One region of the Terribacillus sp. DMT04 genome, then DNA from elsewhere that is predicted to be linked to it. Evidence: riboswitches for the same ligand, from Rfam matches in the RefSeq annotation. Region 1 holds a riboswitch; each other region holds the start of a gene.
What was found. Region 1 has a riboswitch for S-adenosylmethionine ahead of KS242_RS05105 (methionine biosynthesis PLP-dependent protein). Riboswitches for the same ligand answer to the same signal wherever they lie in the genome.
Positions count from the first base shown of each region.

Region 2: another riboswitch for S-adenosylmethionine. It lies ahead of KS242_RS04420 (LLM class flavin-dependent oxidoreductase); the one in region 1 lies ahead of KS242_RS05105 (methionine biosynthesis PLP-dependent protein).
Region 3: another riboswitch for S-adenosylmethionine. It lies ahead of KS242_RS15225 (MetQ/NlpA family ABC transporter substrate-binding protein); the one in region 1 lies ahead of KS242_RS05105 (methionine biosynthesis PLP-dependent protein).
Region 4: another riboswitch for S-adenosylmethionine. It lies ahead of KS242_RS02645 (iron-containing alcohol dehydrogenase family protein); the one in region 1 lies ahead of KS242_RS05105 (methionine biosynthesis PLP-dependent protein).

Region 1 is NZ_CP077639.1:929,093-937,138, forward strand. It holds gene KS242_RS05080 (ABC transporter ATP-binding protein) at 1-357, opposite strand, end outside; gene KS242_RS05085 (ABC transporter permease) at 370-1,221, opposite strand; gene KS242_RS05090 (ABC transporter permease) at 1,237-2,184, opposite strand; gene KS242_RS05095 (ABC transporter substrate-binding protein) at 2,257-3,837, opposite strand; gene KS242_RS05100 (M20 metallopeptidase family protein) at 3,850-5,046, opposite strand; SAM riboswitch class I at 5,156-5,261, opposite strand; SAM riboswitch class I at 5,455-5,557, shown strand; gene KS242_RS05105 (methionine biosynthesis PLP-dependent protein) at 5,636-6,736, shown strand; gene KS242_RS05110 (aminotransferase class I/II-fold pyridoxal phosphate-dependent enzyme) at 6,748-7,920, shown strand; gene KS242_RS05115 (5-methyltetrahydropteroyltriglutamate--homocysteine S-methyltransferase) at 7,935-8,046, shown strand, end outside.
Region 2 is NZ_CP077639.1:816,745-824,790, forward strand. It holds gene corA (magnesium/cobalt transporter CorA) at 1-69, opposite strand, end outside; gene KS242_RS04375 (IDEAL domain-containing protein) at 353-703, shown strand; gene chbG (chitin disaccharide deacetylase) at 824-1,567, shown strand; gene KS242_RS18290 (hypothetical protein) at 1,549-1,659, opposite strand; gene KS242_RS18040 (DUF2164 family protein) at 1,644-1,784, opposite strand; gene KS242_RS04390 (YdbC family protein) at 1,873-2,091, shown strand; gene KS242_RS04395 (uracil-DNA glycosylase) at 2,093-2,725, shown strand; gene KS242_RS04400 (VOC family protein) at 2,736-3,101, shown strand; gene mreBH (rod-share determining protein MreBH) at 3,114-4,121, opposite strand; gene KS242_RS04410 (CAP domain-containing protein) at 4,623-5,582, shown strand; gene KS242_RS04415 (DnaJ family domain-containing protein) at 5,655-6,026, shown strand; SAM riboswitch class I at 6,039-6,140, shown strand; gene KS242_RS04420 (LLM class flavin-dependent oxidoreductase) at 6,220-7,584, shown strand; gene KS242_RS04425 (S66 family peptidase) at 7,604-8,046, opposite strand, start outside.
Region 3 is NZ_CP077639.1:2,933,896-2,941,941, reverse strand. It holds gene KS242_RS15255 (carbohydrate ABC transporter permease) at 1-178, opposite strand, end outside; gene KS242_RS15250 (ABC transporter ATP-binding protein) at 175-1,299, opposite strand; gene KS242_RS15245 (GlsB/YeaQ/YmgE family stress response membrane protein) at 1,490-1,741, opposite strand; gene KS242_RS15240 (glycerophosphodiester phosphodiesterase) at 2,003-2,815, shown strand; gene KS242_RS15235 (hypothetical protein) at 2,856-2,996, opposite strand; gene KS242_RS15230 (MerR family transcriptional regulator) at 3,194-3,520, shown strand; SAM riboswitch class I at 4,045-4,156, shown strand; gene KS242_RS15225 (MetQ/NlpA family ABC transporter substrate-binding protein) at 4,249-5,058, shown strand; gene KS242_RS15220 (methionine ABC transporter ATP-binding protein) at 5,071-6,084, shown strand; gene KS242_RS15215 (methionine ABC transporter permease) at 6,081-6,746, shown strand; gene KS242_RS15210 (inorganic phosphate transporter) at 6,797-7,795, opposite strand; gene KS242_RS15205 (DUF47 domain-containing protein) at 7,806-8,046, opposite strand, start outside.
Region 4 is NZ_CP077639.1:476,878-484,923, reverse strand. It holds gene KS242_RS02665 (DUF4385 domain-containing protein) at 1-314, shown strand, start outside; gene KS242_RS02660 (metal-dependent hydrolase) at 373-999, shown strand; gene KS242_RS02655 (MBL fold metallo-hydrolase) at 1,013-2,143, shown strand; gene KS242_RS02650 (pyridoxal phosphate-dependent aminotransferase) at 2,184-3,362, opposite strand; SAM riboswitch class I at 3,467-3,570, shown strand; gene KS242_RS02645 (iron-containing alcohol dehydrogenase family protein) at 3,650-4,744, shown strand; gene KS242_RS02640 (carbon-nitrogen family hydrolase) at 4,741-5,526, shown strand; gene KS242_RS02635 (DUF3817 domain-containing protein) at 5,618-5,911, shown strand; gene KS242_RS02630 (DUF456 domain-containing protein) at 5,943-6,431, opposite strand; gene KS242_RS02625 (tetratricopeptide repeat-containing glycosyltransferase family 2 protein) at 6,495-7,571, opposite strand; gene KS242_RS02620 (DoxX family protein) at 7,640-8,005, opposite strand.

The sequences.
Region 1 (8,046 bases):
CTGATGCGTTTGGATTGCTTCCATCAGTTGTTTTCCGATTTTGAAGACCGGATTTAAGCTCGACATGGGATCTTGAAAGATCATCGCAATCTCATTCCCGCGCATATTGCGGAGCCGGCGTTTATCCATTTTTAAAATATTTTCCCCTTGAAAAAGAATTTCTCCTTTTGGATAAGTTGCCGGCGGCTCGGGATTCAGCATTGTCAGCGAGTGAGCAAGAACGCTTTTTCCGCTGCCAGATTCGCCGACGATACCAATTGTTTGACCAGCTTCAAGCCGGAAGGAGACACCATCAACTGCTTTGACAAGACCAGCTGGTGTCTCTAAATGTACATGCAAATCATTGACTTCTAGCATCGTAATTCCCCCTTAAGCAGCTGGTGCTGTTTGTTTCGGTTTGCGCTTTTTCTTTTTCTTCTTCATGCTGTGCGGATCGAAAGCATCTCGAAGACCATCACCGAGTATATTCAATGACAATACCGTAATGACAATTGCAACTCCTGGGAAGATGGAAAACCAAGGGGCAATGGTAATATAAATCTGCGACTCCTGCAGCATATTTCCCCATGTTGGCGTGGAAGGATTAACCCCGACACCGAGAAAGCTGAGCGCAGCTTCTGCCAATATTGCTTTAGCAAAGATGAAGGTGCTTTGCACAATTATTGGTGAAAGTACATTTGGCAAAACATATCGAAATAGGATGACAACGTTATTGGTTCCGGTTGTTTTGGCAGCTTCAATATACTGCGCGTTCTTAATTTGCAATACAGCTGAACGAACGACACGTGACATGACTGGGAAAAAGGCAATAGTCAATGCGATAATAATATTTGTAATACTTCCGCCAAGTGCTGCGACTAGCGCTAATGCCAGCAATAAGGCAGGGAAGGCAAGAAATCCATCTACAATACGCATGAGGATAAAATCCGTTTTACGGAAGTAGCCTGATATAAGTCCAATCAATGTACCGACGATTGTAGCGACAATTGCTACAATGACGCCGACAGCAAGTGAGACGCGAGCAGCGACGACAACCCGGGCAAAAATATCGCGCCCAAAGTCATCCGTGCCAAACCAGTGAGCAGCAGATGGTGACAGCAGCCGCTGTTCTGCGTCAATGGCGGAAGGGGAGAGTGGCAGCCACAAGTTGGCTGTGATTGTCCCTAATGCTATTAATACGAAAATAGCTAAAGCAATTAGATTCCTTTTTTTGGACAACATCGGTTATGTACCTCCTTATTCGTCATAACGAATTCTTGGATCTAGAAACGCATATAGCAGATCGACAATTAAGTTAACCAATACATAGATTGCAGCGATAAACAGCACCACACCTTGAATTACTGGATAATCGCGGCGGTGGATAGAGTCGATCAGCAGCTGTCCAATTCCCGGTATCGTGAAGAGCGTCTCAATAATAACTGTTCCGCCAAGCAAACCGGCAACGGTGGCACCAAGTACAGTTGTTGTCGGGATTAAGGCATTGGCAAAAACATGTTTCATTAACACATCGCGTTCACGAACACCCTTGGCACGGGCAGTTTTTGTATAATCCTGATTAACAGAATCAAGCATGCTGTCACGAAGCATACGGGCGATAATGCCGATTTCTACTATTGCTAACACAAATGCTGGCAGCAGCAAATGGTAAAGCCAGGATCCAAATCCTTCTGCAATTGGCATATAGCCTGCCACAGGAAAAATCGGAATCGAAACACCGAGTCCGAGTACAAGCAAGATAGCCAGCCAAAATTCAGGCACCGAGACACCGAGAAGCGATGCGGATGTGAATAAAGGATCTAAGATTGTTTTTCGCAAAGATACAATCAAGATGGCTAATGGTATCGAGATAACCAAGATGAAAAGAAGCGACAGAATCATCAAGCTCAAGGTCGGCCCAAAGTTAGTGAAAATCAATTCGGTTACCGGCTGAGCAGAGAATACACTTGTACCGAGATCGCCAGTTATGACTTGTTTCAGCCAGTCAAAAAATTGAATATACCATGGATCATTTAATCCGAGCTGCTCTTCCAGCTGTGCTACCGCTTCCGGAGATGCATCTTCTCCTAGAATAATATGTGCAGGATTTCCTGGTGTCAGGTGGACAAGTAAGAAAACGATAATGCTCACAACAAACATAACCGGAATAACAGACAAGCATCTGCGAATCGCATAACCGAGCACGTTTCTACACTCCTTTTTAATTAAAATGGAAGAGAATCGCCTGCATGTAACGCAGGCGATTCTCTGCAGGCATTACTTCGTTTTCCAAGTATTCCAGAAGCGAGGTCCATACCACTCGTCATAGCCCTGTAACTTTGTCGTGCGGGCATCCAAAGCGGAAATATTCGTCACTTTTTCAAACGGAAGCTCTTCATAAAGTGTTTTGTTAAGTTCAGCTAAAATCTGCTGCTGTTCTGTTTCATCTGCAGTTCCCCACTGTGCAAGAAGTTCTTGCCAGCGATCACTGTGATACCAGCCGCTGCTGTTATTTTCACGACTTACCATACCAGCTTGGTTTGGAGAGAAGAATGGTGACCAGCCAACAACAACCATATCCCAATTCTTTGCATCGCCCCATTTTTCCAAGTAGGTTGCCCATTCATAAGATTCTAGTTCTACCGTAAATCCAACTGCTTCTAGCTGCTGCTCTGCAATCTCAGCAATCTTTTTATAATCTGCATTGTCATTAGAGAAGATAATCTTCACCGGCTGTCCGTCATAGGAGCTTTCTTCTAACAGTTTTTTCGCTTCATCTTGATCAAAGGCAGCAAAGTCATCAATGTTTTCACCGGAATATAGTGCTGTTTGGTCTGGCGTGAACAAGGCACCGTCCAGCTCATAAAAATCGTCATTTCCGTAAGTTGCTTTCGCCATTGCTTCTTTATCTAAAGCGGCGTGAAGTGCTTGACGGACTTTCAAGTCATCAAATGGCGCTTCTGATTTATCCGGTGTGATAACGGAATAACCATTACTTGATGTGACAGCTTCTACATTTGGTGTGGAAGTGACTACTTCATACAAATCTAGCGGAATGGATTGCACATAATCATACAAATTTGTTTTCAACCCGTTGAGCATAACTTGCGGATCTTTCACCACTTTGAAATGGATAGTATCCAGGTAAGCTGTTTTTTCACCTGTCAAACCGCCCCAATCTTCTTCATCACGAGATTTGTAATCTGCAAACTTCGATAGAACAATTTCATTCCCGCTTTTCCAAGAATCAAATTGGAATGGTCCAGTACCAATAAACTGTTCATTTGTCAGCGGCTGCTCACCTGCTGCTTCGGCAATTTCAGCCGGGATGACAATTGCAGAAGCTTTTGGTGCAGCTAGGTCTGTCAGTAAAGATGTATACACGTCATTTAGTGTAATAACAATTGTTTTATCGTCTGTTGCTTCAATAGAACTGATATGGCTTGATGCAATTTTTCCGACAGAAGATACCTTTGTCCAGCGATCAAGAGATGCTTTTGCGTCATTAGCGGTGACATCTTGGCCGTTGTGGAACTTGAGACCATCACGAAGGGTGATCGTGTAGATTTTCTTGTCATCACTTACTGTATAATCTTCAGCTAGTAACGGTCGGGCCTGATAATCTTTATCTAATGCGAATAATCCTTCATAGATATGCCAGCCGATCTTTCGTGTAGCACTTTCACCGGAATACATCCAGTCCAATGTGTCAGGTTCTGAGCCCATCGCAACATTTAATTCGCCGCCTTCGACAGGTTCTCCGCTGCCGCCGGCCGAACTGCTGCTGGAATTGCTGGAGCAGCCGATTAGTGCAATTGCTCCTATTAATCCAAATAAAATAAGTGCGAGTTTCTTCAAGTTAATTCCTCCTTAGCTTCCTAATACCGAGAATACGATTTTTGTAAAAGCTTTTTCTGTCATGAGCAGGGCGCGTTCATCGATGTCAAACTTCGGATGATGGTGCGGGTAATGCGTGCTCGTATCTTCGTTGCGAGAGCCGACTTTAAAGAAGCTGCCCGGCTTCTCTTGTAAGTAATAAGCAAAATCCTCTGCACCCATGCCGGTTTCAAACGGTATAACCTGTTCTTCACCAAACTCTTCCGTAAATAGCTGTTTGAGCAAAGCTGTTTCTTCTGGGTGGTTGTAAAGAGCAGGGTAACCGTTCAAGTAATCAATAGAATACGTTGCACCAAAGCCACTCGTAATCCCAGCAACAATTGCTTCAATTTGCTCTTGTACTTGCTGACGGATACCGGCATTAAAAGTCCGGACTGTACCCTCAATTCTTGCGGTGTCTGGAATGACGTTGAACGCTTGACCGGACTGGAAAACACCAAGTGTTACGACGGCTGATTCCAACGGGCTGACGCGACGGCTGACGATTTTTTGCAGCGCGCTGACAATATCACTGCCAATAACAATTGGGTCAACTGTTTCTTGCGGTGCTGCGCCATGACCGCCTTTGCCTTGAATGGTAATCGCAAATTTATCGACAGCAGCCATCTTGAAGCCTTCGCCAACATTTACTTTTCCTACCGGAGAAGCAGAGTTGAGGTGAGCGCCATACACATAGTCGACCCCTTCAAGTGCGCCATCCTCAATCATCGCTTTTGCACCGCCTGGCGGAACCTCTTCGGCTGGCTGGAATAGAAATACTACTTTCCCCTTGAGACTATCCTTTTGTTTGAAAAGCGCTTTAGCGGTTCCGAGAAGTGCAGCCGTATGACCGTCATGTCCGCAAGCATGCATCACACCGTTTGTTTTAGAACGATAAGGAACAACTTTTTCGTCATCGATCGGCAACGCATCAAAATCTGCTCGCAAGGCGATTGTCGGCCCCTCTGTTTTTCCTGTGAGCGTGGCAACAATCCCATACCCGCCAACATTTGTCTTGATATCTTCATAGCCGAAACTTTGCAGTTTGTCAGCAATGAACTTGGCAGTCTCGGTTTCTTGGAAACTTAATTCCGGATGCTGGTGCAGGTGTCGCCGCCATTCAACAACCTCTGTAAAATTGGTTTCTAAGTCATTATGTACATCTGCTAGTGTTGTTGTATTTGTTTCCATTCTCTACCTCCTATAAAAATCTTGATATATCCAATCAAATTAATCGGGATTGTTTGCAAAAAAAATCCTCTTCAGATAGAAGAGGAGGGATGATGTCGTAATTCCGCTCTTCTTATCTTCAGTGTGTATCACACTTGGAATTAGCACAGTGCTGGTGTTAACAGCCTGCTGCTTTGGTTTCGACGGGCCATTCCCTCCACCAATCTTGATAAGAAATATCAGTTGTAAGAAACAGAATAGACGGAAAACTCTAGATTGTCAATCCTCTTTTTATACATACTTACGAAATTGCCAGCTGATGCTAAAAATATCAACAAAGAAAGTTTAATTAGCAAAAAAGTTCTAAAAAATATATTGACTGCTATTTTTTGTATGTTAGAATAACTTTAATATTAAAAATTAAATAATTTCTTATCAAGAGAGACGGAGGGAATTGGCCCTGTGATGTCTCAGCAACCAGTCGAAAAGACCCGGTGCTAAATCCAAAAGGTATCTGCCTTAAAGATAAGAAGCTGATTCGGTAATTACTGAACCTTCTTCCTTTTTGGGGAGAAGGTTCTTTTTTTTGATTAGAAGGGTGAGAAGCAGGATGAAAAACAACTTGGAAACAGCATTCGTACAATTAGGAAATCGCAGTGATCGTACAACAGGAGCAGTAAATCCGCCTTTGTATCTATCAACTGCTTATGCGCATCCGGGAATTGGCGAATCAACAGGTTATGACTATACACGTACGAAGAATCCAACTAGAACGGTACTTGAAGAAGGGTTTGCTGAGCTGGAGAAAGGTGATCGCGCCTTTGCATGCAGTTCAGGGATGGCAGCCATTCAATTGGTTTTATCTTTATTTCGCAGCGGCGATGAACTTCTTGTACCAGAAGATATATATGGCGGCACATACCGGCTGTTTGATTTCTATGAAGAAGCATACGACATAAAGCCGATCTACTCCCCATTTCGGACGGTGGAAGAGACTGCAGCTGCAATTACAGCAAATACAAAAGCCATTTTCCTTGAAACACCTACAAATCCACTTATGCAGGAGTTTTCAATTGCGGCTTACAGCGAATTAGCAAAGAATCATAATTTGCTGCTGATTGTCGACAATACATTTTTAACCCCATTTTTGCAGCAGCCAATTAAAGATGGAGCAGACATTGTTATTCATAGTGCAACGAAGTACATTGGCGGTCATAATGATGTGCTCGCCGGATTGGTTGTCAGCAAAGGCATAGAGATATCCGATCGTTTGGCGGTGCTCCATAATGGTGCAGGTGCCGTACTATCACCGCTGGATGCCTGGCTGCTCATTCGAGGGTTGAAAACATTGCCGCTAAGAATGCGGCAGCATCAATCCAATGCAGCGCGGATTGCTGCTTATCTCGAAGAAGAGCCAAAAGTGAAGGATGTCCTATACGCAGGAAAAGGCGGGATGCTATCGTTTCGTGTCCAGGACAGCAGCTGGATCGATCCGTTTCTTCGCAGCTTAAACGTCATTACATTTGCCGAGAGTCTTGGCGGGGTAGAAAGTTTTATTACTTACCCGACCACACAGACGCATGCAGACATACCCGTTGAAGAAAGAGAAGCCAGAGGTATTTGTGATCGGCTGCTTCGTTTCTCAGTCGGAATTGAAGAGGCAGAAGATTTGATTGCTGATTTGCAGCAGGCTTTTGCTAATTTGGATTAGGAGGTCATCTTATGTATAAACAACAAACAGAAACAACGTGTATCCGCGGAACACATAGAGAACAGCGCACAGGTGCGGTGAATGTGCCAATCTATTTATCTTCTACTTTTCATCAGGAGAGCTTTGACGACTTTGGTCCTTTTGATTACAGCCGCTCGGGTAATCCGACTCGCGAAGCATTGGAACAAAAAGCGGCAGAGCTGGAAGGAGGCACGCGCGCCCTGGCATTTTCATCTGGCATGGCCGCTATATCTTCTGCATTCATGCTGCTGTCAGCAGGGGATCATGTCATTGTGACAGAGGATGTGTACGGGGGAACATACCGTTTTGTAAGTGAAATTCTGCCTAAATTCCAAATTAGTTACTCTTTCGTTGATTTGACAGATCAGACTGCTGTGAGAGAAGCCATTCGTCCAAATACAAAAGTAATCTACCTGGAGACACCTTCAAATCCTTGCTTGAAAGTGACAGATATCCGTGCCATTGTTCAGCTGGCCAGACAGCATGATTGCTTAACATTTTTGGACAATACATTTTTGACGCCGCTGTATCAGCAGCCCTTGTCACTTGGAGTAGATGTGGTGATTCATAGCGCCACGAAGTTTCTGTCTGGTCACAGTGACATCATTGCCGGTCTCACAATTACAAAGGATGAGGAACTTGGCTCCCGCTTGGCGTTTATTCAAAACACATTTGGAGCGATACTCGGTGCTCAGGACAGCTATTTACTGCTCCAAGGAATGAAAACGCTAGGAGCAAGATTGCATCAATCATCAAGCACAGCAGAGCGAGTTGCTGGTTTCCTGCTTGCGCATCCACTTGTGGAAAATGTGTATTACCCTGGCTTGCCCAACCATCAGGGGCATGACATACATAAAGGGCAAGCCAGTGGAGATGGTGCCGTATTATCTTTTGTTCTGCCGAGCAGAGAGCATGCAAAGGCATTTGTAGAACAGCTGCAAATTCCAATCTTTGCTGTAAGTCTTGGGGCAGTAGAATCGATTCTATCGTATCCAGCTTCCATGTCGCATGCTGCGATGCCAGAAGCAGAGCGGAAAAAACGAGGCATAACAGATGGACTGCTTCGTTTGTCCGTCGGATTAGAACATGCAGACGATCTGCTGGAAGACCTGCAGCAAGCCTTAGCTGCTGCAGCACAAGTAACAGAGACGATAAAACCATAATGGGAGAGATGAACATGACAACGACAACAAAAACAGCACCATTCAGAGCCGATCACGTAGGAAGCTTACTGCGCCCGGAAAGCCTGCACAAGGCGAGACAGCAGTTTAAAGATGGCGATATCAGCC
Region 2 (8,046 bases), 110 kb from region 1:
GTTCAATTCCTGGAACGGCAGGTCGGTACGTATTTTGTTGTCACGTGTTATCGCTATGCTGCGTATCATGGTACAACCTCCTGCAATATGTAGCCACATTATATCGCATTCAACTGCAGAGAGAAAACGATTCGCAGCAGCAAGATTAACAAAACGTCATACGGGGTATAAAATGAATAGACAGGTAAGCATTATAACTGTTATTAAGGCAGCAATAGACCTTTTGTCTGAATATTTTAAAATTTATCATGCGAAAGTATTGCGCTTTTGGAGTGAATCTTTTATAGTATTCTTCAACCTACAACAATCACCATTGCTTAGCCAGCCGGTTAAGCTGAAGGAGGACAATGATATGTCTGATAATCAAAGTTTTGTAACTGTTGGTGACTGGGTAACTGGACATTCGATAAATGATGAATTATTTACTGGTTTCGTAGAAGCAGTAAATGCAAAATTAAATACCGTAAAAGTATATGTAACAGAAAGTGATCATAAAAATACAATCGGGAAAACGATTGAGACGTTCCAAAGTAAAATCAAATTCTTCCCGCCAGTGGAGGAACAGAGCCGTGCGCATCTGTTGAACTTAATTGACCTTTCCTTGATGTCTGGTGATAAGGATTGGTTCCTGCACTTGACGGAGGATTTGAAAGTGCTGGATGAGTTGGAAGCAGCGTCTGATTCACAATATATTCCACATTAAGAAGATCGAGCAGAAATTGCTCGGTCTTTATTTTTTATTGCAGGATTGGTAAAGGAGTTTCTCTTGGTTGTGGAGAAATAGTGCATAACACTTTCGCTGTTCCAAGAGGAGGCAATACGAATGAAAAAACTGATTATCAACGCCGATGATTTTGGGTATTCGCGCGCAGTCAATTATGGAATTATCGATTGCCTGGAAGATGGCGTTTTAACATCGGCTACGATGATGCCGAATATGCCAGGTGCTGAGCATGCTGCTGTTCTAGCAAAAGCGCATAAGCAGTTAGGTGTAGGTATCCACTTAGTGCTTACATGCGGTAAGCCGCTTCTCCCAACGCATAACACGATTGTAGATAGTCATGGTTTGTTTCGGAACTTAGCCTTTTATCAAGGCTCGTATACGATTGATGCTGATGAAGTAGAAGCAGAATGGGAGGCGCAAATCGAGCGTTTTCTATCTTTCGGTTTAACTCCTACGCATTTGGATAGCCATCATCATATTAATACGTATAACGGCATCAACAAGGTGTTCTTGCGGCTGGCTAAGAAATATGATCTGCCAGTTCGCCATAATATGCAGCTTCCTTCGGGACAGATAGCGACTGATAAATTTGAGCCGTCTCTCGAAAAAGCATTGGCAAATGAAGAAGCGCTGCTTGCGATCTTCGGAGATGCCGAGACCTTGGAAGTCATGTCCCATCCTGGCTATTTAGATAAAGCAATTTATACTGGATCTGCTTATAACTACGCGCGGCTAGATGAAGTGGAACTGCTCACATCTAAGCGAGTCATCGATTGGCTTACGCATAGTCAGGAAGTAGAACTTGTATCGTTTGCCCATGTGGGTCACCGTTCGCGCACTTGAATCCCAAACAGATCTTCTATCTTTTCATTCATAAACTGATAAGATGCTTCAATTCCGGCATTATAAAAGATAGGTGCTAGTTCTTCCAGGATGAAGTCGAGCGCAGCCCTGCGGCCAGGTCGCCTAGCTGCTCGTCTTTTTCTTGTTCGAAATAAGTCTTTAGTGATTGCAGCATATCGTTTCGCTGCACGTCGTTTAGTTGAATTGGCTGTTGCATAGTATATCCCTCCATAAAGCTCTGTTTTCGTTTTATTATAGCAAAAAGTTCTGCTAGACTTTAGAAAAGGGAAAAGGTGGGAGTGCAAATGGCGGAATTGTCATATGAAATTGTTAAAGAACTAGGCGTACTTTCGGTATCTCCGAAAGGCTGGCAGAAGGAACTTAACATGATCAGCTGGAATGGACGGGAACCGAAATATGACATTCGGGATTGGGCGCCGAACCATGAGAAGATGGGTAAAGGTGTAACGTTATCAGTCGAAGAAGCTAATGAACTGCGTAAGCTGCTCTTGGAGCAAAAATAGCATGCTTCCAGAAGCATTAGTGCAGCTGGCAAAAGAAAGAATGGCTCCTTATCCGTGCGAAGGTTTTCTGCCAGGCAGAGGACCGAAACATCCCGTGTTGTTTTTTGTCGGAGAAGCACCAGGTGAGACGGAAATACATACGCACGTACCGTTCAGCGGCAGAGCCGGTAAGGAACTGGATTTATTTCTCGAGCGAGCCGGAGTTAAAAGAGATGAAATATTTATTTCCAGCTCTGTCCGAAGCAGACCTTATCAGTACAAGACGAAGCAGATTCGCGGAGAAACGATTACGAAGAAATACAACCGAACGCCAACAAAAGCTGAAGTTTTAGCTCATGCTCCTGTATTGGATTATGAAATTGCCCAAGCTGAACCAGAAATGCTTATAACGCTAGGCAGAATTGGCTGGGAGCGGTTAACTGGCTCCAAGGAGAAAATCACACATGTTGCTGGAAAAATTATTGAACAGCCGATTCAGCAGTTAAAAAGTTTGGAGGATAATGCGTTTATCTTTTCTGAGAAAATGTATCGTATCTTCCCGACTTACCATCCAGCGTCCGTCTTTTACAATCCGGGACTGCGGCCGGTCATTGAAGAACATGCCTATACAATACGTGAACTCTTAAATCGATAGGAGCGGGAACATGATAAAAGGAAAAGTGATTGGTTTTGAACTAAATAGCCAAGAACCGGAAAAAGCAGTCAGCTTTTATTCCAACGTCTTTGGCTGGGAGGTCATGGAACCGAATTGGGGTTATCATGATGTAACAACAGATGGACCAATTAATGGGGGAATTAGTAAGGGACCGCATGATTTTCCCCATGGAACACGTATACAGATTCAAGTAGAGAATCTGGATCAGGCGATAGAGGATGCTAAGGCAGAGGGAGCAGTTGTTGTTCGTGAAAAAATGGACTTTGAGCGATTCTATCTTGCTTATTTAATCGACCCAGTTGGCGTTGGTATTGGGTTGGTAGAATACAAAGAAACAGGCGTATCAGCTGACTGATACGCCTGTTGTTTATTTGGCTGCTTTTTGCAGTTTCGTAATCATTTGCAAGGCACGGCCTGTACCGATTGCAACAGATTCTAAAGGATTAGGTGCTAGGTGAACAGGGACAGAGATCTCAGAAGCCAGCCATTGCTGCATGCCTTTTAGCAGTGCGCCGCCGCCTGTTAAAATAACACCATGGTCTACGATGTCGCCGCTTAACTCTGGCGGGCAGTCTTCTAGGGTCATGCGGATTGTCTCAAGAATCTGTTCTAATGATTCTTTTAGTGCCACTTGCACTTCTTTGGAGGAGATTTGAATTGTCTTCGGCAAACCGGTCACCATATCACGACCGCGAACATCCATTGTCATCTCATCATGATCGATTAAAGCAAAGCCAATTTCCATTTTAATCTGCTCTGCAGTTCTTTCACCGATTAGGATATTGTACTGCTTGCGGATATACTGCACAATTTCTTCATCCATTGAATCTCCGCCGATACGGACAGAACGACAGGAAACAACGCCGCCGAATGAAATAATGCCAACTTCGCTTGTTCCGCCGCCAATATCCACAATCACATTCGCAACTGGCTCATCAACGGGCAGATCAGCGCCGATTGCTGCTGCAATCGGTTCTTCAATCAAGTGGACATTTTTCGCGCCATAAGATTTAACTGCATTATGGATAGCGCGTCTTTCAACAGAAGTACTGCCAGACGGTGTGCAGACAACAATGGTTGGTTTGCGAAGGGAAGACCCCATCACTTTGCTTACTTTTTTAAGTATTTCTTTCAGTAATTGAGCGGTAACATCATAATCAGCAATTACACCATCTTTTAATGGACGGATTGGAACAATATTTTGCGGTGTCTTTCCGACCATTTCCTTCGCTTCTGCACCTACAGCAACGACATTCTTCGTTTCTAAGTCAATTGCCACAACAGATGGCTCATTCAATACAATTCCTTTTTGTTTCGTATATACAAGAATATTTGCGGTACCAAGGTCTATTCCGATTTCGGGGTTAGCGAACATTGTATTTCCTCCAATAATGACATATTTCTACTATATTCATTCTCTAAAGACTGAAGCTTTGTGGGGGTGTGTCGATGAAAGAGCTAAAAAGCTGCTACGATTCAACATATTTCATTCTATCACCTGGTATAAAAGCATTAAAGAGATACCTTTATCCTAATTTGGCAGATAAAACTAATAGACTTAGGAGAAAAGGATTATAAGGAAGGAATAAAAGAAAGTCAATTTACAGGTAGATTACAAATAATGAGGGATTGTTACAGAAACTAGGAATAAAAAAGTCTGTCAATCACTATTTTCATCCAAAAACTAGCATACAAGATTGATTTTGCTAGTTTCTTCATCTGTTAATCGGGTAGTATTCCGCATAAAGTCTGGCTTCGTATGTTTTAGACCAGAGGAACGGCACTGTTGGTAATTCTAGGCTGAAATATTACACAAAAACCTATGCTATGATGTTGCTGCAACAAGAAAAACACATCCTTGAAAGGAGCAACATACATGTTTAAGAAAGTACTCGTAACAACATTATCTACAGCTATCCTAGCCGGAGGTGCTTTGGCAGGAACAGCAGATGCTGCTTCAGCTCACCCAGTAAAAGCAGAGGCACAAGTGCATGTCGTAAAAGGATCTTTCTCTTCTATTGAAGATTTAAATACCTTGGTGAATAACTACCTATCACCTTATAAAATTCAAGTTAATCTTAATAGCTTGCTAGCAGGTTATGGTATACAGCAGCTAGAACAAGCACAAACTCCAGCACAAGAAACAACGGAGCAGAAACAAGTACAAACTCCAGCAACAGAGCAAACAGGAGTAAAAGCTCCAGCACAAGAAGCACCTAAGCAAGAAGAAGTACAAACACCAGCACAGGAAGCACCTAAGCAGGAAGAAACAAAAACTCCAGCACAACAAGCACCTGAGGCAGAAGAAGTAACAGCTCCAGCAGCACCGAAGCAAGAAGAAGCAGCTGTACCACAAAAAGAAGAGCAAGCAACAGAAGAGCAAGCACAGGCTCCAGCTCAAAAGCAGCAACCTGCAGCTGACAACAAGCAAACAGAAGAAAAGCAAGCAGCAGAAGGCCTAAGTGCTTTTGAACAACAAGTAGTAGAACTAACAAACCAAGAGCGTGCAAAGAATGGTCTTAGTCCTTTAAAAGCAGATGTTGAACTAAGCAAAGTAGCACGTGCAAAATCACAGGACATGGCTGACAATGGTTACTTTGACCACAACAGCCCAACTTACGGTTCTCCGTTTGACATGATGAAATCTTTCGGTATCTCTTATAAAACTGCAGGTGAAAACATCGCCCAAGGTCAAAAGACACCAGAAGAAGTAGTACAAGCATGGATGAACAGCCAAGGTCACCGCGAAAACATTATGAACCCTGATTACACAAACATCGGAGTCGGATATGTCGAAAACGGTAACTACTGGACACAGCAATTTATTGGCAAATAATTCTGATTACTATATAATGAAAAGCAGCCGTAGTTATTGCGGCTGCTTTTCTTGTATGTAGGAGGGGAAATCATGGATCTGATATCCTTGCTTGCAGAAGAAAAAATCAAGCAAGCAGAAGCCAATGGTGAATTTCGCAACCTGCCTGGCGCGGGTAAACCATTGGAATTAGAGGATTTGTCTGGGGTGCCGGAAGATATGCGGATGAGCTATAAAATCTTGAAAAACGCAGGATATATCCCGCCAGAGATGCAGCTGCAAAAAGAGATTATGAGCATGCGTGATCTGCTTCGATCTTGCATCGATGACGGGGAACGAGCAGCTTATCGAAAAAGGATCAGCGAGAAGGAAATCCAATATGAAGCGCTGCTTGAGAAGCTTCGTCAGCACGCACCAGGTGCCCTCAGGCAATACCAAGACCAAATAGAACATAAACTAACCTAATTATATGGTACTTTCTTATCATGAGAGGTGGAGGGACTGGCCCTTTGAAGCTTCGGCAGCAGGCAGTAATGCACTGTGCCAATTCCAGCAGACGATATGTCTGGCAGATAAGAGGAGCGATTTACCTTGGATAAGGAGCCTCTTCTGTTAAGCAGAAGAGGCTTTTTTACATAGAAAAGAGGAGCTGAACAAAATGCGTAAACAAATCATTCTGCAAGCTTTTGATATGACAGCCGCCATGCATAATGCGCATGGTCTATGGAAACACCCGGAAAGCAGAAGGCACCGCGAGTATAAATCGCTCGACTATTGGATTGAGCTAGCGCGGCTTTTAGAGAAAGGGAAGTTTGATGCGGTGTTTTTTGCCGATGTTCTAGGGGTTTATGATGTGTATGGAGGAGATGAGGCAGCAGCCTTGCGCGATGGTGTGCAAGTGCCGCTCAATGATCCAGCTTTTGTCATACCGGCAATGGCTGCCGTAACAAAGCACTTGTCTTTCGCTGTTACGGTAAGCACTTCGTATGAACAGCCGTTCCATAATGCCCGTAAGTTTTCGACACTTGATCATTTGACCAACGGACGTATTGCATGGAATATTGTTACGTCGTATTTACCGAATGCAGCCCAAAATTTTGGCTTGGAAAAAATGGTCAAGCACGATGAACGTTATCAAATTGCCGATGAATTTTTAGAGGTTTCTTATAAGCTGCTTGAAGATAGCTGGGAGGAGGATGCTGTCATTGCAGACCCGGAAAGCGGTGTGCTTGTTGATGCTGCAAAAGTCCATCGCATCAAGCATAAAGGCAGTTATTTCTCCGTGGAAGGACCGCATGTGAGTGAGCCTTCTCCGCAGCGAACGCCAGTGCTTTACCAAGCTGGCACTTCAGAGAAGGGCAGGGATTTTGCTGCAAAACATGCGGAATGTGTTTTTGTAGGGGGACCGACACCGGAAAAAATTAAGTATTATATAGAGGATATTAAGTCGCGGGCAGAAGCTTACGGCAGAAGGAAGGACGAGATTAAAGCATTCACCTTCCTGCAGGTCGTAGTAGCTGAAACGGAAGAAAAAGCTTACAGCAAGTATGAGGAAATAAAAAAATACTGGAGTGCCGATGCAGCTAAGGCGCAATATGGCGGTTCAACGGGGTATGATCTGGCTGCTTATGAGAATGAAGAAGATTTATTCACATATAAGCATACTGAACAAGGACAATCTCGAGCGGCATATCTGACAAAAGACGCTGCACGACCATTTACGGTTAAAGAGATTCAGGAAAAATTCAGTAAACCTGCTGAGATGGACATTTTTGTCGGCAGTCCGGAACAAGTAGCAGATCAAATAGAAGAATTCTTTGTTCGCAGCGGAGTAGATGGATTCAACCTGACACATTATATTACACCAAAAGATTTGCAAGATTTTGTCGAGTTAGTTGTTCCAATTCTGCAGGAGCGCGGGTTATATAAAAAAGCGTACAAAGAGGGTACTTTTCGAGAGAAACTATACAACCACCCGTACCTCCAGTCTGGACACCCAGCAAAACAAAGGAAGAGGAGCTGATAGTCAGCCCCTCTTTTTTCTATTCCAGATAAGTCAATGTGCCGCTGCCGTCTTGGTAAGAGATGGTGGCCAGCGCACCATTGATCATTGTCAGCTGGGGCGGCATATGGCCAATATCGGCATCATAAATAATAGGTAGTTCAAGTTCGGCTGCAAATTCATGAATCATTTGTTCAATTGTATAGTCTTCCGTAGAGGTGCTTCTGGCAGGTCGTCCGAATATAGCACCGCTTGCCCCCTCAAACCAGCCTAATTCTCGTAAATGCCAAAGATTTCGATAAACTTCAGCTGTCCCCCAGTCGCCCCATTCCAAATAAACAATGGTGTTCTCTGTAAAACCATTCCGCCATTTTTCAATTGGTGCATATTGCGTCCCGGCAATGGCGGTTAATGTATTCAAACATCCGCCAATCAACCGGCCGGTAAAGGACACGGAATTACCAGTTGTGGATTTCCATTCTG
Region 3 (8,046 bases), 1.4 Mb from region 1:
TCTGATCTGCTAGAAAAAAGCTTAAATATATGGTGCGAAACATTGGATAAAAAACAAAGACGCCGAACAGTATGATAGAAGGCAATAGATAGAGCCAGCCTTCAAGAAATGCAAATCGACTCTTACTTGGCTGCTGTTCCTCTGCTGGAACAGACTGCAGTTCGCGGGCGGCATTCATCTAAGCACCTCTCTGGCTGACTGAGTCGGCTGAACTTCATTAGAGGTCCAAAGCAGCCTTCCTTTGTCTTGAGAAAACAGATGGATTGAATTTAAGTCAAAACGAATTGGAATCTGATCTCCAACCGAAAATTGCCATTGGCCGTTCCAACGGGCAATCCATTGCTTCTTCGGATCATCCATGATAAATGTGATAAGCGTCTCTGTACCGAGGATTTCTGTATTAACGACTTCCACAACCACATCTGCTTGCTCGGGTGCAGAGAAGTGAATATGCTCTGGCCGAATGCCGAATAGTACCTGCTTGCTAGCTTCTTTGCTGCTGCTTTTCATCGGGTTAGGAAGTGTGCACTGCTGTGACAGATAAATGCTGGCTGGATTTATTCCCGCAGCCATCACATTCATGGCAGGAGATCCAATAAATGTTGCTGTAAAGGCATTGGCAGGATGGTTGTATATGTCAAGCGGTTTGCCGATCTGCATGACCTGGCCTTCATGGAGAATCATCATGCGGTCGGCCATTGTCATTGCTTCTGTTTGATCGTGTGTGACGTAAATCATTGTAATTCCTAACTTACGCTGAATTTGTCTGATTTCTGAACGCATGCGAGCACGAAGCTTGGCATCTAAATTAGACAGCGGTTCATCCATCAGGCAAAGAGGCGACTGTGTCACAATAGCTCTTGCCAAGGCGACACGCTGTCTCTGACCGCCTGACAGCTCGCGAGGCTTTCGTTTTAGATAGTCAGCCAATCCAAGCATTTCAGCAGCTTCTGTACAACGATGCTGTTGTTCTTCACGTGATATTCTCTTTGTATGTAAGCCAAACATAATATTCTGTTCCACATTCAAATGCGGATACAGGGCATAATTTTGAAAGACCATGGAAAGATTTCGTTTATTTGGAGGTGCATGATTCATTCGTGTTCCATTCACGAATAAGCTGCCATCTGTGATTGGTTCCAGTCCAGCTATCATGCGGAGGATGGTGCTTTTTCCGCAGCCAGAAGGACCAACCAGCACGAAAAATTCACCTTGCTCCAGTTTTAAATCGACTTTTTCAATGACATTTTTCTTGCCATCATAGGACTTCTTTAATCCGGCTAGCTCTACATGTGCCATAATCTGCTCCTTCCTGAAGGTCATTATTTAGAACAATTACACTATAACTGGTGAAAGTTGAGCATTCGTGAAGGGTTCGTGAAAATTGATTTACATATAGGAGGTCAAGGTGGATTAATTTTACATAATGTGAACAATCCCAATAAAAAAAGTCTTGCAGGCATTTGCCTGCAAGACTTTTTGCTTGCGGTTACTTTTTACGAACTGCTCTTAAAATTAAGCTTAGGACAAACACGAAGATGATTGCTCCGATTAGAGCTGGAATAATCGCGATGCCAGCTAAGTCAGGGCCGAAATCTCCGAAAATCAAACCACCGAGCCAAGCACCGATGATACCGGCAATAATATTACCAATAATTCCGCCTGGCACATCACGCCCCAGAATTAATCCGGCAAGCCAGCCGATAATACCGCCGACGATAAGGTATAAGATAAAACTCATTATAATTACCTCCAGTGTTAAGTAACTAGTTTTCTTCTGTAACTAGTAATAGCTTTCCCGACGAACACAATTCGCAAACCTCCTTTGTTACTGCTATAAAGGGAAATACCTTGATGATTTACATGTTTTTAAAAATAGCTCCATCATTCTACACAGCAACTCAACATCACCTTAATAATAAGCCGTTATAGTTAAAGTACAGAAATCGTTCTATTTATAAGCAATGATGACAATCCAGATACTTACAGGGAGATGATCTGAATGACAAATCAGTTTAATCCGTCGTATGAGTCAGTAGCTGCAAGGTCGCTTGCTAATCAGTCGTTACCAAAGAGCAGTCTACCCGTCATCGCACACCGCGGAGCGTCCGGATTTGCACCAGAAAACACGATTGCAGCCTTTGATTTGGCAGTCGAGATGCATGCTGATTATATTGAGTTGGATGTGCAGATGACAAAAGATGGTCAGCTTGTTGTCATTCACGATACCTCCATTAATCGCACTAGCGCAAATGCACCGGATGAAACTGTATATGTGAGGGATTTATCGTATGCTTCGCTGCAGTATTTTGATGTCGGTGCTGCTTACGATGCCATGTATGAAGGTGAGCGTGTACCGCTGCTGGAGGATGTAATTAAAAGATATAAAGGGGAAACCAAGTTTCTAATTGAACTGAAGTCTCCGGAACTGTACGATGGTGTCGAAGAAGTAATAGCAGAGACGCTGGAGAAAAATGAACTGGCTAATGTTTTGCATGCAGAAGTAATTTTGCAATCTTTTAATTTTGGGTCAGTCGCTTACTTGTCACAGCTTTTGCCACATGTCCCGCTCGGTGTGCTGACATCACGAAGTGCGGATCTTACAAATCGGAAACTGGATAAGATATGTACGTACGCTGATTATGTAAATACACATTTTACTAACGTAACACAAGACGATACACTGGTTAGCAGAATTCATTCACGTAATATGCGGATCATGCCGTGGACTGTGAGAGCACCTGGTGAAGTGCAGCCGCTTATACATGCTGGTGTAGATGGTATCATTACAGATTATCCTAATTATGTGAAATAAGGTAAGGAGACCTGAATCGTGAAGGTCTCCTTTATCTTTGTTATCTATTTTGAACGAGTCGAAGCAATTCAAATGCTCTGTCTCCAGCTATTGCTGCGAGATCCTCCCAGTACTCGTCGCGTTTTAAGTCGAGTTCAACAATTTGCTTGGCTAAATCCAGGGCTTCCTGTTCATTTGCCACCTGTCATGTGCTCCCTTCTGTGAGTTCCTTCTTCTTTATAAATGCAGTATATAAATAACCGCATCCAGATGCATTAAACATGTCAGTGATGTTAACGAGGTTTTTAGTTGTTTGTTAGGTTTCCTTACATAACGCTAGGAGTATTTACAAATTACGGTATAATGAGCTGTAACAGCACAGGATGATGAGGTGAACAGATGAGTAACGAGCCTTCTTATAAGAACAGGAAAGTAATCACAATAGGTATTGTGAGCGAGCTGACTGGTCTTACAGAGCGTAAGATACGTTATTATGAAGAACGCAAGCTCATTTTTCCAGAACGTTCAGCGAAGGGAAATCGCAAGTACTCTTTTTCAGATGTAGAGCAGCTGATTGATATCGCCAACAAAAGAGAAGAGGGTGTGCAAACTTTCGAGATTCGTCAGCAGATGCTAAGAGATAAGAGAAAGGAAGCGGAAAGAGAAAGCCGCCAGCAAATGCTTCGCGGACAAATCAACGCCCGCTTTGGGATACAGAGAGAATAGATGTGTACGTATGTGTTGGGAGGCCTTGTACACAGAAAAGCCGGATGATGTTCATCCGGCTTTTTATGCTGTTTAAATACAGCCAGAGCTCGTTCTCTTTGTTGTTTACAGTCCACTATCGGCGCGGGATCTGTACCGACGACACAGTGATGAAGTGTACAGGATGTTCCCTTATTTTCAAAGCAAATGACAAAATCCTTTAATGTCTGATAATAATATTCGTATCGATGAGAAAATCCTGTATTTAAATGTGGAGTTACATGGAATAAAAGCCATATGTTGTCGCCTTCTGCAGCTTGATCAAGCGCTTGTTTGAAAGTGTGGTGTTATCAAGTAACCGTAAATATTTGCGATACCATACAGCCAATGTTGTCAAAATGTTCCTGTTATCCTGTTTTGCAATATTATCCTTTACGCTAGTACATCAAATGTGTGTGATTTTTCGCTAAATTGTAAATTATTATTGACAATCTATTCTTTGGAAGGTAAAGTAACAAACAGATCAACACAAACGCATAATGAAATTCTTATCAAGAGTGGCGGAGGAACAGGTCCTGTGAAGCCCAGCAACCAGATCAGATGATCTAGGTGCTAATTCCTGCAGCCGGTAGGCAATACCGGACTGAGAGATAAGAGAATCGCTGCATACGTATACGGTGCGCTTCTCTTATTCAAGAGAAGCGCTTTTTTAATGTAGTTGATAACAGCTAAGAAAAGGGGATAAAAACATGAAAAAAATCTTAAGCTTCGGACTAATTGGATTATTAGCATTATTTTTAGCGGCATGCGGCAATGACACTTCTGGTGCACTAGCAGAGGACGAAATCTTGGTAGGGGCTACGGGCGGACCGCATGAACAAGTGATGGAAAAGGTAAAAGAACTTGCAGCTGATGAAGGAATTGAAGTAGAGATCAAAACGTTTAACGATTACAATACACCAAACAGTGCTTTAGATGAAGGAAGCCTGGATGCCAACAGTTATCAGACGTTGAGCTTCCTGGAAGATCAGAAAGAAAATAAAGGCTATGAACTAACGGAAGTATTTAAAACACTAACATTTCCAATGGGTATCTACTCTGAAAAAATTAAAGGCATTTCAGAACTAAAAGAAGGCGATAAAATCGCTGTACCAAATGATCCAGCAAATGAATACCGTGCATTAAAATTGTTTGAACAAGCCGGTGTGTTAAAAGTTGATCCGGAAGCAACGAATACAGCAACTGCAAAAGACGTAGTTGAGAATCCGCTTAATCTGGAAATCGTAGAATTGGATGCAGCACAATTGCCAGCGCAATTGGAAGAAGTTCAAGCAGCAGCCATTAATACAAACTTCGCAATGGGTGCAGGATTAACAATTAAAGATGACGCCATTTTTGCTGAAGATATCGAAAACAATCCGTGGTCTAATTACTTTGTTGTTCGAACAGCTAATAAAGATGATGAGATTGTGAGCAAGCTGAAGGATATCTATCAGTCTGACGAGATGAAGCAATTTGTAGAAGAAGAATTCAACGGATCTGTTGTTCCAAGCTGGTAAGGGGGAAGTAAATTGATTGAATTAAAGAATGTAACCAAAACCTTTACCACTGGCAAGAAAACAGTGGAGGCATTGAAAGATGTCTCCCTAAAAATTAAAAAAGGTGAGATCTATGGCGTGATCGGATTCAGCGGAGCGGGGAAAAGTACCCTGATCCGCTGTACTAACTTACTGGAACGTCCGACCGAAGGAGAAGTACGTATAGATGGAATAGATCTTACAAAGCTGAAAAAAGGGCAGCTACGTAAAGAGAGAAGCAAAATCGGTATGATCTTCCAGCATTTCAATTTGCTTACGACAGCTACTGTGTACGAGAATGTAGCTCGTCCGCTGAAGCTTAGTAAAGTTCCAAAACACGAAATCACCGAGCGTGTGAAGAAATATTTGAAAATTGTCGGTCTGGAAGAAAAGCAACATGTATATCCAGCTCAATTATCAGGCGGACAGAAGCAGCGAGTTGCAATTGCTCGAGCGCTTGCTCAGGAACCAGAGGTCTTGTTAAGTGATGAAGCAACGAGTGCGCTGGATCCGAATACAACATCCTCCATTTTAGAGCTGCTGCTGCGTGTGAATAAAGAATTGGGAATTACGATTTTCTTAATTACCCATGAACTGGATGTTATTCAGCGTATTTGTGATCGCGTAGGTGTGATGCATCAAGGAGAGTTAGTCGAAGAAGGTTCAGTCATTGATGTATTCACAAAACCACAGCATCCGCAGACAAGAAACTTTGTCTTTGACGATGCGAACTTCAAAGTTCCGGATAGCGTCAAGAAAGGACTTAGCGCAACAGGGCGGATTATTTCGCTTACCTTTATTGGAAGTTCTTCCAGTGAGCCTTTCCTTGCATCAATTACGAAGAAATACGATGTTGTTCCAAGTATATTAGCAGGTGGAATTGATCAGCTGAAAGAAAACTCTGTTGGGAAACTGCTCATTCATCTGCAAGGTGATGCTGCTGAAGTTGAGAAAGCTATCTCTTATTTAGAAGAACGTGAGATAACGGTTGAGGAGGTGGCGTCATGATTGCGGAATTTTGGACAGAGTGGGGTGCTGATATTACACAAGCACTTTGGGAAACCATTTTGATGACAGCCATCCCATTGGCAATATCAATTATCATCGGACTTCCTTTAGGTATTTTGCTCGTAATGACACGTAAAGGCGGTCAGGCAGAAAATCGGACATTTTATTCAATTACAAATGCGATTATAAATGTTATTCGTTCTATCCCATTCATTATCCTTCTTTTCCTATTGATTCCGGTAACGCGGTTTGTAGCTGGAACAACAATTGGGGTTGAGGGTGTTATTCTGCCTCTTGTAGTTTATACAGCACCTTATATTGCTCGTTTAATGGAATCTGCACTGCTGGAAGTGAACAAAGGCGTTATAGAAGCGTATGAGTCGATGGGTATTCCTACAATGAAAATAATCTGGAGTGTTATTGTCAGAGAAGCGCGCTCTACTATAATTCTTGGTTTGACAATTGCTACGATTGGTTTAATTGGAGCTACAGCAATGGCAGGCCTTGTTGGTGCCGGAGGACTTGGTGATTTGGCTTATCAATATGGTCATTTACGATTTGAGCCTGTCGTCATGTATGTGGTTATTATTGTTCTAATTGTACTTGTACAGGCGATGCAAACACTAGGTAATATCTGGGCAAGGAATTTGCGAAAAGATTAATATGGTAAGAAAAAAAGCACGCTTGGCTAGTCCGAGCGTGCTCTTCATTTTTAGAAGAAGATATTTAAGATGGCATACATTAACGCACCTAAGCAAGCAGTAATTGGTAATGTGATAACCCACGTAATGACCATACGCTTAGCAGTTCCCCAGTTAACTCCTTTACGACGGTGTGCAGATCCTACCCCCATAATAGAAGAGGAAATAACATGCGTCGTACTTACTGGCAAGTGGATAAATGTTGCACCAAAGATAATGAATGCTCCAGTTATATCGGCAGCTACACCGTTTACTGGACGAATTTTCATGATCTTACCGCCAACTGTTTTAATAATCTTCCAGCCGCCGATAGAAGTACCAAGTCCCATTGCAGTCGCACAGGATGCTTGCACCCAGAGCGGTATCTCGCTGGATGTATGAAGACCTGCAGTAATTAAGGCCATCGTGATAATACCCATCGCTTTCTGCGCGTCGTTCGTACCATGGGTAAACGACTGAAGTGCAGCTGTTAAAATCTGTACCCGACGGAAGTTTTTATTTGTCTTCGGCAAGTTTTTCTCCCGGAAGATGAGTTTGATGATGTTATATAAAATAAAACCTACAACAAAAGCAAGGATTGGAGAAAGAATCAATGCTTCTAAAATCTTAATAAAACCGCTTCCGTTTAAAGTAGCAAATCCGCTGGAAGCAATGACTGCCCCAGCTAAAGCACCGATAATAGCGTGCGAGGAACTGCTCGGTATCCCGTAATACCAAGTAATTAAGTTCCATGCAATTCCGGCAATCAGAGCTGCTAAGATTACCACAGATCCATTTACAATATTATCAGGGTTGGCGATATCACTTGTAATCGTCTTTGCAACTCCAGTAAAAGTCATTGCGCCGACGAAATTCATGATAGCTGCCATAATAATTGCATGTTTTGGTTTTAAGGCCTTAGTAGAAACAGATGTTGCAATCGCATTGGCTGTGTCATGAAATCCGTTGATGAAGTCGAAAGCAAGAGCAAATATGACGGTTAGAATGGTGATGATTAATAAAACATCCATTGGTTATCCCTCACGCATTCTTCATGATAATGGTTTCAAGATTGTTTGCTACAGATTGGCAGCTATCTGCAATTTCTTCTAAGATATAGTAAAGCTCTTTGTATTGAATGACCTTAATCGGGTCTTTTTCATTTTGGAAGAGCTGTTTCAAAGACTTACGGAATACCGTATCGCAGTTTTGCTCATGCTCTTTAATCTTAATTGCATGTGCTTGAATATCTTTTAGTTTATTTTGAGAAAGCAATTCAATT
Region 4 (8,046 bases), 450 kb from region 1:
AGACACCAGAAATTGCAGAGGAATCGTGCCACAAGCTATCCGAGATGTTTGAAGAATACCGAAAGCAAGATGATTTTGTCGGAATGGACATGGCACGCAAATATATCCAAATGGGCTATACGAGAGCCAGACGGTATGCCAATTATAAAGGCGGCAAAAAATATAAGGATAAAGATAAGAAAGAAATAAACGAGCGCCAAATTGATAAAGAGAAAGCTGCTTCGGCACAAATATTCAAGCGCAAGTGGGATGCAATTAGAGAAGATGAAGATTATCTTTCTCGAAAAAAGGCGCATCAGAAACAATACGGATAGCCATTATCTAAAGATTCTAGTATGCTTTTAAAGACTAACTTTTGGAGGCACAGCTAGAATGAAAGGAATTACACATTTATTAATAGGTGCTGGCGCCGGTTTCGCCAGTGCTACCGCTTTGGATGCTGATGGTGCTGTCACCGTCACGATGACTTGTACGGCAGCAGTTGCCGCATTGGTACCTGATTTAGACACAGGCGGACTTCTCTCAAACCGCATCACATTTTCCCATAAAGCGATTCGCAATATTACTATTTTTATTGGATTATTGCTCATTTTATATAGTATGTGGAATCTTTACGGTCAGGATCGCTATATCGGTTTGGCGATTGGAGCAGGAATTATGGTTCTTTCCCGCGTAATAAATAAGAAGTTCATGCTTCTGATTACCGGCATTGCCGTATGCTTAACCGGGCTGTATGCAGGGCATACTTGGATAGTGATGAGCGGGTGTTATATTAGCGTTGCATCTTTTCTTTCCCACCGAACTTACACACATTCCTTATTGGGACTGCTCTATTTCTACATAATGATGACATTCTTTGAACAAGAGACAGCCCTTTTCGGAACACAGCTTGCTGGTACAGCTGGTTATGCAAGCCATTTGCTGGCGGACAGCCGTATATTCCCGGTAAATAAGCGAGGAGTAAAACTGCTCCTTCCTATAATAAAAAAAGAATTTTAAAGGAGACGATTGCATGAATCCATTGCACACAGCAGAATTGGCAGAGAAAGTGAAAGCGAAGGAAACCGTCCATCTGCTGGATATTAGACAGGAAGCGGATGTCCAGGATTGGGCAGTCGATGCTGAAAATATTATCCGCTACAATATTCCTTTCGCTGAGATCAAGGCAAATCCGACGAAAACCCGGAACATATTGCCCGATAATGATCCTGTTTATGTCATGTGCTACAAAGGCAAGTCCGCACAAACAGCCGTCTCCCTTCTAGAGGCTGCAGGAATGGATAAGGTCGTGCATGTCGTTGGCGGTATGCAAGCTTGGGGAGAAACAATGAGTCCGCGAAAAATTGGCGACCTTACTTACGGGGGAGCAATTTATCAATTCATGCGCATCGGCAAAGGCTGCCTGTCTTACATGATTGTCTCGAATGGGGAAGCAGCTGTCGTTGACCCAGCTAGATTCACAGAAGTTTACACTTCTTTTGCGAACGATAATGGCTGGCAAATCAAACATGTGTTAGATACCCACTTGCATGCCGATCATCTGTCCGGCGGCAGGAAATTGGCAGAGGAAACAGGCGCAACCTATTGGTTCCCTGCTGACGATGGCAAAGAAGCAGCGTTTGCGTTCTCTCCGCTCAAGGACGGTATAAGCATTCCATTTGGTCAGCAAGAAGAAGGCGTGCGCTGCGTTGCCTCACCTGGTCACACAGAAGGAAGCGTTAGTTTTGTTGTGGATGATACGTTCTTGCTGTCTGGCGATATTTTGTTTACGGAATCGATCGGTCGCCCCGACTTAGCCGGCCAAGCCGAACAGTGGGTGCAAGATCTGCACACTACTTTATATGAAAAGTATCCCATGTTGTCGCTGGATTTAATTGTCCTGCCTTCCCATTTTTCCGAGCTGTCGGAAATCGGCTCTGATGGAACTGTTCAAGCAAGAATGGAAGATTTGTATCGAAAAAATCCACGGCTCCAGATGCAAGATGCAGGTGCGTTCACTGCTTCTGTTCTCGGCAGCATCCCTGACGAGCAGCCGAATAGCTATCAGTTGATCAGAGAATCCAATCAAGGAAAAGAAACGATTGCAGACGCTGAGGAAGCTATTGTAGAATCCGGTCCAAATCGTTGCGCTGTTAACAGCTAACTATACGACGGAAGCCAGCCCATTTACGGACTGGCTTTCTTTATGCTTTTGAGAAAATGCCAAGCTTCTCAATCCGCTTTGCAGCTTCTATTAATCTTTCTTCCGAATCCAGCAGTCCCGCACGTACATATCCTTCCCCGTACGCACCAAATCCGTTTCCAGGTGCTACTGCCACATGCGCTTCTTCTAGCAATAGGTCAGCAAATGCTTCAGAAGTATATCCCTTTGGAACGGGCAGCCACACAAAGAATGTTCCTTTTGGTTCTGGCACCTCCCAGCCGATCGTACGAAGATGGCCAAGGAAAGCATCCCTTCTCGATTCATATGTATGAAGAAGCTCCTCTACACAAGTCTGATCCGATGTCAGCGCATAAGCAGCCGCTTCCTGCATCGCACCAAACAAACTCACATAAACGTGATCTTGAATCAGATTAATACTTTCAATAACAGATGCATTACCAACAGCAAAGGCGATACGCCAGCCTGCCATATTATACGTTTTCGACAACGTGTACATCTCAATGCCGACTTCCTTGCTGCCTTCAGATTGCAAAAAGCTTTGCGGCTTCTGCCCATCAAATCCAAGCGCCCCATATGCAAAGTCATGCAGTACACATATTTGATGTTCCTTTGCCAGCTCTACTGTCTTATCGAAAAATGCCTGATCTGCAGTTGCTGCAGTCGGGTTGTTCGGATAGTTAAGAAACAGCAGCTTTGCCTCTTCTAAATCCTTGTGAGCAATCGTATTATAATCTGGCAAGAAATCATTTTCAGCATGTAAAGGCAGCAGCGTTGTTCTCGCTTGTGCCAGCTCAATGCCAGACATATAATCCGGGTATCCCGGATCTGGAAGCAACGCCAAATCTCCTGGATTCAATAGACATTGGCTGATTTCCACTAAACCTGTCTTCGATCCGAACATAATGGCCACTTCCGTCTCAGGATCCAATTCCACATTATACTCGCGCGCATAAAAATCACAGACAGCTTGTTTAAGAAAATCAAAGCCTCGGAATGGCGAATATTTATGATAAGCCGGATTATCAGAAGCTTCTTTTAACTTGTCCACAATATGCTGTGGTGTCGGCAAATCAGGATTCCCCTGTCCCAGTTTAATGATATCGTGCCCTTCCTGCTCCAGCAGACTTACTTTATGCACCAAGCTGGCAAAAAATTGTTCTGGCAGTCGTTTTAATGCATCCGAAATTGGAAAATCCATGTTACTCACGCTCCTGTTGTTACGCCTCTATTTCTGACTATTACCAATCTTGACAGTGTTGCAAATAGAGTGCGATAATGAACAAATCATACAGCAATCACACACTCTTATCAAGAGAAGGCGGAGGGACTGGCCCGATGAAGCCCGGCAACCGGTGCAGCGATGCACACGGTGCTAATTCCAACAGCAGCAAGCTGAGGGATAAGGGGAAGAAATGACACAACCTTTCCCTCTTCCATATTCGCTTGGAAGAGTTTTTTTGTGTTAATAATGACCGAGGTGATCACATGACCATTCAAATAAAAGGCGCTCCCAACTATTACGCCTGTGAAGAAAATATATTAGAAAGTCTGCCTGCAAAGCTAGCAGAAATGGCTTGGACAAACGGTCTGCTTATACATGGCGATGCATCGTGGAAATCCGCAGCTCCGTTTCTTGATCCTATTGACTTGCCCGTTACACGCGTTGCCTATAATGGGCAGTGCACACATGCAGAAGCTGCACGTCTAGCAGATGCAGCACAAGAGCAAGAAGCACAGTTCATCATTGGCGTTGGCGGCGGAAAAGTTTTGGATACTGCAAAAGCAGCAGCTAATGATGCTAACCTGCCAGTTATCTTAATTCCAACCATCGTCTCCAACTGTTCGCCATGGGCTTCTCTTAGTGTTTTCTATGATGAAGCAGGAAACTTTGTTGAATATACCATCTTCCCCCGCAGTACGTTTATGCTGCTTGTAGAGCCCAAGCTCCTGCTCACAACACCTGCTCCCTATTTAATCGCGGGAATTGGCGATACATTAGCGAAGTGGTATGAAGCAGATGCACTTACCGAGAAAATGACCGATCAGCCCCTTGCTGTCCAAATTTCCCGCAGTGCAGCTAGATTATGCCGCGATATTTTAATTGCAGAAGGGGATGCAGCGATTTGCTCACTGCAAAATCATCGTGCAGACAGTGCCTTTTTACGTGTTGCAGAAACCGTTATTATGGCCGGCGGTATGGTAGGCGGTTTTGGAGATGAATATGGACGCATTGCCGGTGCACATTCTATCCATAACGGCTTGACACGAGTAGCAGAAACACACGAACAGCTGCACGGCAATAAAGTCGCTTACGGTATTCTTGTACAGCTGGCTTTGGAGGAGAAATTTGATGAGATTTTAGTGCTGCTTCCTACGTACCGCAGACTTGGTTTACCTACTGTCTTAAAAGAGCTTGGTATTAAAGATAATATAGAAACTGCGATGAAAACTGCTGCGGACGGCGCAGTTGCTCCCGGGGAATCGATTCACTTTATGCATGTCTCCTCTTCCGAACAAGTAGTAGAAGCTATGCAGCGTTTGGAATCATTCATAGCAGAAAATCAAGGAGTGAAACAATGAAACTAGCGCTTGTACAGCACAATGTTGTCTTTGGTGATCCTGATACAAATTACGAACAAGTTGAAGCGTTAATTAAAGAAGCTCAGAAAAACGCCGACGTGATTGTGCTTCCTGAGCTGTGGACAACGGGTTATGATTTGACAAGACTTGATCAAATTAGTGATACGCACGGCGAAACAACAAAACACTTTATCCATGATTTGGCGAAGACATACCAGGTACACATTGTTGCTGGCAGTATTGCAAAACGTACAAAATCCGGCGTTTATAATACGATGCTTGTTTATGGCCCAACTGGTGACCTGCTGCATGAATATGATAAGGCACATCTATTTCGTTTAATGGATGAGGAAAAGTATCTACACCAAGGGGACAAAACGGCATCGTTCTCTTTAGGGGCAGTACAAGCTGCCGGCGTCATTTGTTATGATATTCGCTTCCCTGAATTCATCCGCACACATATGATTAACGGACAGCAAGTTCTGTTTGTCGCCGCAGAATGGCCAAAACCGCGGCTGGATCATTGGCGCGCCCTTCTGTTAAGCCGCGCTATTGAAAACCAATGTTATGTTGTTGCTTGCAATCGTGCCGGCAGTGATCCTGCTAATACGTTCGCCGGCCACAGCGTCATCATTGGCCCATGGGGAGAAATAATCGCAGAAGCAGGCGAGGAAGCGACAATCCTATATGGTGAAGCCAATCTGGAGCAAGTGGATGATGTGCGAAACCAAATTCCCGTATTCCAGGACAGACGGCCAACAATTTATGACGTGCAAGGATAATTTGACAAACTTATGACAAGTTCTCCCTAAGAGTGGTAAAGATGGGCAAGCTTGCTTATACTATTAACAAATAGTTTCTGGGAGGGCTTTCATGGAAGCGACACTAAAATGGTTCCGTATAATCGGCTTTTTGGAAGGAACGTCTTTGCTTCTGCTGCTAATCGTAGCAATGCCGTTGAAATACATGATGGACATACCAATCTTCGTAACCTATATCGGCGCCATCCACGGAGGACTATTCGTTCTGTATGTAGCCTGGACTGGCTACACCACATTGAAAGTCGGCTGGGGATTGAAATGGGCTTTCTTCGCCTTGATTGCATCCGTTATTCCGTTCGGTTATTATATTTTCGATATGCGACTACAGAAAACAGAATATGCATAAAAAAAGCGAGCAAAGATGCTCGCTTTTTTCTTTAGACAAATGCTGCGATAAAGAACCAAATAATCATAATAAGCTGAATGACAATCTTGGCTATCGATCCACCGAGGAAACCTAGCAACGATCCGATTGACGAATATAGTGCTTCCTTCGGCGTTCTTCTTTGGACTAACTCTGTCACCAAGACAGCAATAAACGGGACAACAATGATTCCGATAGGCGGGAAGATAAACGAACCGACAATAACACCAATAGCTGCGATTCGTTCTCCCCATTTGCTGCCGCCGAATTTCTTCACAAAGTAACTATTCGCAATAATATCCGATATGATCAAGATGACCGTCAAGATTACCATTGCAATCCAGAATAGAACAGACAAATCGCCATCACTTAGCATGAATTGGAACACAAGGAAACCAATCCAGAGCATTAGCGGCGATGGGATAACCGGGTAAATAATTCCTGCAAAACTAGCAATGAATGCCAACCCAATAATAATCCACGCAATAATATCTAATGCCACAAATAATCCTCCATATCTTATCTTGATAATTCGTATTATGACACACCGAACAAGAAATGAACATTAAAGCCTTAGCTTCTCAAAAAACGCCGCATTATGCTGGACACTCGGATGATCTGGATGATAAGAAACAGCTTGAAGATGGGCAGACTTCGCTTGTTCCATCAGTCCTAGCCGAGAGTAACAAAGCGTCAGCTGAACATATGGGTACCACGTCGTATACGCAGGTACACTAAAGCCTGGCAGTTCCTTTCCTTCATAATCCAAAGCTTGCCGGTACCAATACGCGCCTGCATCATAGTTTTGTTCTTCTGTAAAAAAGTCTCCAATAAAACAGCAAAATTCCGGTCGCGGACGGTCATATTGAAAAGAACGAAACAGATGCATACGATAAGCTTCGGTATCGCCTGTAGCTTTACAGCAATCCGCTAAATACTGACAGGCGCGAATATTATCTTCTACCCAGCCCTGTTTGGAACGTAGAAATTCCATATAATAAGACTTTGCCTGTTCAAGCTTTCCATGGTCTTTCAATTCATTTGCATAATAAAACATGTCTCTTGGCGTCAGTTCTCTGCCAGAGGCCACGTAGGATTCATAGATACGCAAATTGCGGTCAGAGAGCACATGGGACTTTTCACTTTTACGATGTGTGACCGCTATTTCTGATGCAACAATATTCCCTCCAAATTCCAAGTACTCATGCACTGCCCCGCGCCAGCGAAAGTTTTTGCTGCGCTTCACAATCCGGTTGCGTCTATACAAAAATAACGGACGCCCTGCTTCATCCAAGGCGGTGTGGTAATACATAGACACCACATCCACATCATCATGTATTCCACTCCATAAATCACGAAGCGCTGCTTGATCTTTTGACAATAGGACATCATCTGCATCCAGCCACATAATATAGTCACTTGTCGCTTTACTAAAGCTGTAATTTCTAGCCGCAGAAAAATCGTTGATCCATTCAAAATCAAAAATTCGGCTTGTAAACTGGGAAGCAATCTCCTTGGTCTTATCTGTTGAACCCGTATCGACAATGATAATTTCATCTACTAAATCCTGCACACTCTCCAAACAGCCAGCAAGGACTTCTTCTTCGTTCTTAACGATCATACAAAGACTGATAGAATGCATACGTCACCTCGGCATTTTGTTGATACTTTAACGTATGCACAAGGGACACAGAGTATTGCTTGAATGAATTATCGTCGTGTTACTTTCCATACCCACCAAATTAACAGCGGCTGGAAAAGCAAGCGGATATATAGAATTGCCTGATTTGTCTCCTCCATACCAGGAGCCGGTATATCATAAACCGCACTATAAATATTTGCCGGGAAAATGGCAATTAAATAAATGATTGTTACAATGGCGGTGAACCGTCTAGTCGAAGGTACTAGCAGACCAATAGCTAATACGATTTCTGCAATTCCAGTCAAATAAATTAAGAAATAGCGCAGCGGCACATACGCAGGAAGCATAGCGACAAACCCGTCATCTAATACAAAGTGTGCAATAGCGGCCGCGATAAACATAGCACTAAATAGATACAAACCAATCTTTTTCATTGCCAGCGACACCTTCTTTTTCCTTATGTAATACCCTGATT